DNA from 2 places in the Bacillus sp. 11B20 genome. Region 1 is predicted to be linked to the other one. Evidence: riboswitches for the same ligand, from Rfam matches in the RefSeq annotation. Region 1 holds a riboswitch; the other holds the start of a gene.
What was found. Region 1 has a riboswitch for glycine ahead of ACN6NB_RS18915 (amino acid permease). Riboswitches for the same ligand answer to the same signal wherever they lie in the genome.

Region 1 (3,424 bases):
AATCACTTTTAACTGTTTTTTGATAGAAATAACGATAGGACGAAATAGGTATAACGATATACTAAAAGAAGCAACGAGATAAATATACTCCTGCATTTTAAATGTGTCAAGTTTATGACTTTGTGATTTAAAAAAAGAAAATTGAAACAAAGAAATAGTTGACTTGATCAATAAAAAAAGGAGAATTGCTGTCCACAATTCTCCTTTCCATATCAGGTAGAGGTTTCTCTAATATGAAGTTGAGGCTTTAAAATCAATCTCTGCAGCTCTTCATCCTGATCGTTCATTTTATGATATAAAAGGTTCGCTGCTTTTGCCCCGATGGATCGGGGGAATGAAGAAACAGTGGTGAGCGGCGGATGGTACATCTCCGCTTCAGGAACATTATCGAATCCAACCACATCAATATCTTCACCTGGCTGGATGCCCCGTGCTGACAGTGCTTGCATGACTCCAAATGCAACTAAGTCACTAAAACAAAAAATAGCGGTAGGAGGCTCGGGTTGATCCATCACTTGAGCGAGTGCTTCTTTCCCGCCTTCACGAGTAGGTACGATATCAATAATAAGGGAATCATCAATCGTCAGGTTTTCATCGTCATGAGCTCTTTTGAAACCTTTCATCCGCTCAATCCAAGTCGATGAGGTCTTGATGCCGCCTAAGAAGGCGATACGTCGATGCCCCTTCTGAAGAAGATGATGAATGGCCATCCAAGTGCCTTGTTCATAATCAACACCGACATAATCACATTGCACATCTGATAACTCACGATTTGCAAGTACTTTTGGGGTGCGAATTTGATTTAATTGTTTGACGGTTCGAGCAGAGCTTTTCGAAGCTGGGTTTAAAATAATTCCGCCCACTCGGTGCTCTACCATGGTGGAAATGAGCCGCTCCTGTTTGTCGACACTGTCAAAGGTTGTACCAAGTAAAACGGTATAGCCTAGTGATTCAAGCGTGGTTTGCACGCCGATTAAAAATTCCGAAATAAAGGTGTTAGAAATATCTGTGACAATCACACCAACGATATTTGAGCTTTTTGACCGCATGTTGGCAGCAACGCGGTCATATACGTATCCTAAGTCTTCCATGGATTGCAGTACTTTGTTTCGAGTGGCTTCAGAGATTCTAGGATTGTTTCGAACAACGAGTGATGCCGTTGAAGTCGAGACACCGGCATGCTTGGCGACTTCCTGTAATGTGACACGCTGTTTGTTCATTTTTTTCATTTATCTTCACCAACTTCAATGGATTGCCTAACTTTGTTCATGATCAAGAGGGATTTCTCCATCAGACGAGCCGAACATCTTTTGGTTTATTATACATGAATTAGGGGGGATTGATGAAGTGAAGACATATGGGTATCACCGTAAATCATAAAAGATTACCATTGACAGCATTCTGATTGAGGCGTAAAATATAAAATTATTCAGAAATAGCAACATTTTAATTAAATAACGAAGGCTATGATTGCTGTGGGTCACACTATAGCAGGAGCAGCTTCTGGAGAGACCGCATGTATGTGCGGCGCCGAAGGGTTCACAATCTCAGGCAAAAGGACAGAAGAGTACGAAATATTGTATTTGTGATGCATGGATGATGCCGTGTATTACTTTTCTCTATTTTGCTATTCTTTTATGACCGTGAGATTGGAGCGCATCCAATCTCTTTTTTTATGGACTTTTTAAAGAGTTCATTATTTCAGTATAAGATCGTGTCGTAGGAGGGTGTTAGCATTGGCACAACAAGAATTAAAACGAGATTTATCAAACCGTCATGTGCAATTGATTGCCATTGGCGGAACCATTGGAACAGGGCTGTTTTTAGGCTCTGGAAAAGCCATTCAATTGGCAGGTCCATCAATCATTTTTGCTTATTTAATTGTCGGAATGGCCATCTTTTTTGTCATGAGGGCACTTGGAGAATTGCTTTTATCGAAGGCGGGCTATCAGTCATTAACCGATATTGCAGAGGACTATCTCGGCCCGTGGGCATCTTTTGTGACAGGGTGGACATATTGGTTTTGCTGGATTATGACAGCGATGGCGGATGTCATTGCGGTCGGAGTGTATGTGCAGTATTGGTTTGATATCCCGCAATGGATTCCTGCCATCATTTGTTTGTTGATTTTACTAGGATTGAATCTATTAACGGTGAAGCTTTTCGGAGAAATGGAATTTTGGTTTGCACTCATTAAAGTGATTACGATTCTATTACTGATCGGTGTTGGAATTGTTCTTTTAATCATTGGTTTTCAAACCGATGCCGGACCGGTGACAGTAACGAATTTATGGTCTCATGGCGGGTTATTCCCGAATGGTGTCACAGGCTTCTTGCTGTCATTCCAGATGGTGATTTTTGCGTATGTGGGAGTTGAACTGGTTGGCGTATCCGCAGCAGAAACAGCTAATCCGCAAAAAAACATTCCCTCTGCGATTAATAAGATTCCATTAAGAATTCTATTTTTCTATGTGGGTGCGATCTTTGTTTTACTATGTATCAACCCATGGTCTGAGCTCAGTGCATCAGAAAGTCCTTTTGTGAAAACCTTTGGGCTCATTGGGATACCAGTAGCAGCGGGGCTTATCAATTTTGTTGTGTTGACGTCTGCGGCATCAGCTTGTAATAGCGGCATGTTCTCGACAAGCCGTATTCTGTATAATCTCAGTCATCAAAAGCAGGGGCCAGCTTCCTTTGGACGTTTGAACAAGCACGCTGTCCCGAGTAATGCGCTATTTGTTTCAACGATTGTAGTATCGGTCGGTGCACTTTTAAGCAAGCTGATTCCCGAACAAGCCTTTGGGATTGTTACCACGATCAGTGCCATTTGTTTCATTTGGGTATGGAGTATTATTTTAATTTGTCATTTGAAATATAAAAAAACACGGCCTGAACTGCATGCAGCATCTACCTTTAAAGCACCGTTCACACCTTTTGTGAATATTTGCGTTCTTGCGCTCTTTGCAGCCATTCTCGTGATCATGCTCTTCGCAGATGCAACACGTCCTGCGTTGCTATTGACACCGGTATGGTTTGGTTTCTTATTTTTGATTTATGCACGAAAGAAACGCCGTGCATCGTAACGGACGGAAAAAGCACAGCCTTTTGACAGAGCTGTGCTTTTTATCATTTAACGATTTCTAATCTTCAACACATAATTTGCATTCAAAATGATCAAAACAATCCCAATGACCACGATCGAGAACAGTTGAGAGTGATTGGCTCCAAGCGAATACACAATCAAAATAAACATGGCACTAGTCAATAGAATATTCATCATTTGATACGTGTGAAACAGTCCGCCAAGCATGACATGCTTTTCCCCTTCGTCTGAAATGGCGAGCAGCTTTTTACTATAGTCTTTGTCGGACGGATTTGGTAGATTGCGATTAGGATAGACAAGTTTGAGGACGGATATCGCTGC
Region 2 (3,424 bases), on a different contig from region 1:
AACGGAGAAGAAAGGTGTGAATGTCATGCTGCTCCATTGATCAACTCTCCTTTATGAGCCCTGCTGTCTCTTTTCTAAAAGTGGTGTTTGTGCTTCAGTTAAATAAGAAGCAAATTGGGTTAATTTCTTTTTCATGTCTCCATCAGATTCATGCTGGAAGAGAATTTGATGCAACTCTGTTTCGACTTCTTCAATATCAATTCTCGTTAAAATATCATCTAAATCGCCTATGACGTTTTCGAACAGCTGAATTTTTTCATATAAAAGCTTTAAAATATGCTCTTCAACTGTTCCGTTTGTTGCCATATTGTAAATGTGGACATCTCGTTCTTGGCCAAGGCGGTGGATACGTCCGATTCTCTGTTCTAAACGCATCGGGTTCCACGGGAGGTCGTAGTTAATGATTTGATTACAAAACTGAAGGTTGATCCCTTCGCCGCCAGCTTCTGTAGCAATTAACACTTGCGCCCGTTCTCTAAATAAATCTTTCATCCAATCTTTTTTACCCCGCTTAAAGCCGCCACGAAATGGCACGGAGCTAATGCCATTTTGCTGTAGAAACCATTGTAAATAAATTTGTGTTGCGCGGTATTCGGTGAAAATAATGACTTTTTCATTTAACTGTTGAATGAGTTTGACCACTTCAAGCGCCTTTGAGTTTTGCTCCACTTGATTGATTTTCTCCATGATTTGCGCTATAGCAGAAGAGCCGAGAATATGCTTTTCTTCTTCCTGCATTTTTTTAATCGTCATATAAACTGCCTCACGGCTTGAACAGCATTCTCGTTCCAAGGTCATAATGGAAAACATATGCTTTGTATAAGACGGATTCTCTTTCAGCTTGCAGATTTCATCATACAATGCTTGTTCTGTCGGAGAAAAATCAATGGAAATCGTTTTGACATGTCGTTTTGTCCACTCGATGCCTGTGTCTTGTCTTCGGTTTCGAATCATCACTTTATTGACGAGCTGTTTTAATCGGTCATGGTCTTCAAGCTGCAAGTCCTTTTTGGCAAAGATATCTTTAAATTGATGTTCATTTCCTAGGTGGCCCGGCTTCAGAAGGGAAACGAGATTAAATATTTCTCCGATCCGGTTTTGAATAGGTGTCGCTGTCAGCAGCAGACAGAACTTCTTATTCAGGTTTCTCACAAATTCATAGTTTTTCGTTTTATTGTTTTTCAGTTTGTGTGCTTCATCGATAATGACCATATCGTAGGCAATCGATAAAATCGTGTCTCGATGCGGCTGTCTTTTGGCTGTGTCAATGGAAGAAACGACAACGTCGCACTGCTCCCACACATAGCTCTTTTTTTGTTCAACAGCATCAATATAAAATTTCGTCCGCAGCTCCTGTACCCACTGAGATACAAGGGAGGCGGGGACGAGAATAAGAATCTTTTTGGCAAGTCCACGAATCATGTATTCTTTGATAATGAGTCCTGCTTCTACGGTTTTCCCTAGGCCCACTTCATCTGCTAGAATGGCTTTCCCATTCATTTCTTCTACGACTCTTCTGGCTACTTCGAGCTGGTGCTGTAAAGGTGTGAATGCAGGCAGGTGCGCAGGAGCTTGCAGTCCCTCGAATGAATCAATGGCTGTGACTTTTTGAACCTGCGTCGCTAATCGATACATATCCCAGTTCGCCCAGGGGCCGTCTGATGAAAGCCGCTGCTGAAATTCATTTGTCCATTCCTGATCAAAAATCGTTTGAATATTCAATGTGGTCGCCTGCCTTTCTAGTAGGATCTGATAAATTGTTCTGTTTTTAAACGCTTCATTTTTTAAGAGGTCTCTAAAAGACTAGATATATGAATAAAAGCGAACGATATCGAAAGGTTATTTTAAAAATGTTAATGATTTTTCTGTTGCTCTCCATCCATTTCTAATGGTAGGATGTTGATAAGTGATCTAGAAAATAAGTCACCCATTTTGATAGTATGTCCAATAAATGTGAAAAATATGAGCGGATGATGGTATGGGGAGAGACTTGGCGGTTATTTTGCACTGGCAGGCGCCGAAGGAGCAAGCTGAATGATTCAGTGAATCTCTCAGGCAAAAGTACTCTTACCGGACGCAACTCTGGAGAGTGTTTGCTGATCGTTTTAGCAAACCACCAAAGGGGAAAACGCACAATGATGTTGTGCTGTAAACTTTCAGGTGCAAGGACAGAGACTTCTTTTTGATAAAAGGGAGCGCTCTGTCCTTTTTTGCTGTGATTTTTTTCTGAAAATTCAGCTTGCATTTGCACTAAAAAAAGGGGGAAACGATTGATGTTGAAACGAACACCGCTTTTTCATGCGTATGAAACGTTTGGCGCAAAAACCATTGACTTCGGGGGCTGGGAATTACCTGTCCAATTTTCTTCCATTAAAGAAGAACATGAAGCTGTTCGAACAAAAGCAGGGCTTTTTGATGTGTCTCACATGGGTGAGGTGGACGTCAAAGGTCAAGATGCCCTTCCTTTTTTACAAAGGTTATTAACCAATGATGTGTCTAAGCTGACAGACGGTAAGGCACTATATACAGCCATGTGTTATGAAGATGGCGGAACGGTAGATGACCTGCTCGTCTACCAAAAAGAAAAGAACCACTATTTACTTGTCATCAACGCATCAAATATCGATAAAGACGTGGATTGGCTTTTGAAGCACCAAGAGAAGGATGACGTATTGATCAAAAATATATCTGATCAAACCGCCTTGCTAGCGCTTCAAGGACCTCTTGCTGCTGACATCATCAAAGAGGTGGCGGATGAAGAGGTGACATCGCTTAAACCTTTTACGTTTTTATCAAAAGCTGAGGTCGCAAATAAAGAAGTGCTCGTTTCTAGAACAGGTTACACAGGGGAAGATGGCTTTGAAATCTACTGCCAGTCAGAAGATGCGGTCCACCTTTGGTCCGCTTTATTAGAAGCGGGGCAGCCAAAAGGATTAATACCGTGCGGACTCGGTGCACGTGATACCTTGAGATTTGAAGCAAGGCTTCCGCTTTATGGCCAGGAGCTGACAAAGGATATTTCTCCATTAGAAGGCGGAATTGGTTTTGCTGTCAAAACGGATAAAGAAGCTGATTTTATCGGAAAAGCAGCACTTAAAAAACAAAAAGAAGAGGGACTGAAGCGAAAGCTTGTCGGCATTGAAATGATTGAAAAAGGGATTCCGCGTACAGATTATCCAGTCTTTTCAGGAGAAAAGCAGGTTGGGTTTGTCACAACGGGCACTCAATCCCCAACATTAAAGAAAAATGTCGGGCTTGCTTTGATCGAAACCTCAGAAGCGGAGCTTGGGGCAGAGGTGGAAGTACAGGTTCGCAAAAAGCGTCTAAAAGCCAAAATCGTCACAACACCATTTTATAAAAGAACCAAATAACGAGGGGGAATAGAGGATGAAGCACAGATATTTGCCGCAAACAGAGCAAGATC

Region 2: another riboswitch for glycine. It lies ahead of gcvT (glycine cleavage system aminomethyltransferase GcvT); the one in region 1 lies ahead of ACN6NB_RS18915 (amino acid permease).

The regions. Positions count from the first base shown of each region.
Region 1 is NZ_JBLZWZ010000009.1:916,429-919,852, reverse strand. Features, by position in the region: gene ACN6NB_RS18920 (LacI family DNA-binding transcriptional regulator) at 213-1,229, opposite strand; glycine riboswitch at 1,494-1,573, shown strand; gene ACN6NB_RS18915 (amino acid permease) at 1,737-3,083, shown strand; gene ACN6NB_RS18910 (DUF3169 family protein) at 3,131-3,424, opposite strand, start outside.
Region 2 is NZ_JBLZWZ010000008.1:355,197-358,620, reverse strand. Features, by position in the region: gene ACN6NB_RS11115 (YqhG family protein) at 1-37, opposite strand, end outside; gene ACN6NB_RS11110 (DEAD/DEAH box helicase) at 52-1,722, opposite strand; glycine riboswitch at 1,971-2,077, shown strand; glycine riboswitch at 2,081-2,174, shown strand; gene gcvT (glycine cleavage system aminomethyltransferase GcvT) at 2,274-3,371, shown strand; gene gcvPA (aminomethyl-transferring glycine dehydrogenase subunit GcvPA) at 3,388-3,424, shown strand, end outside.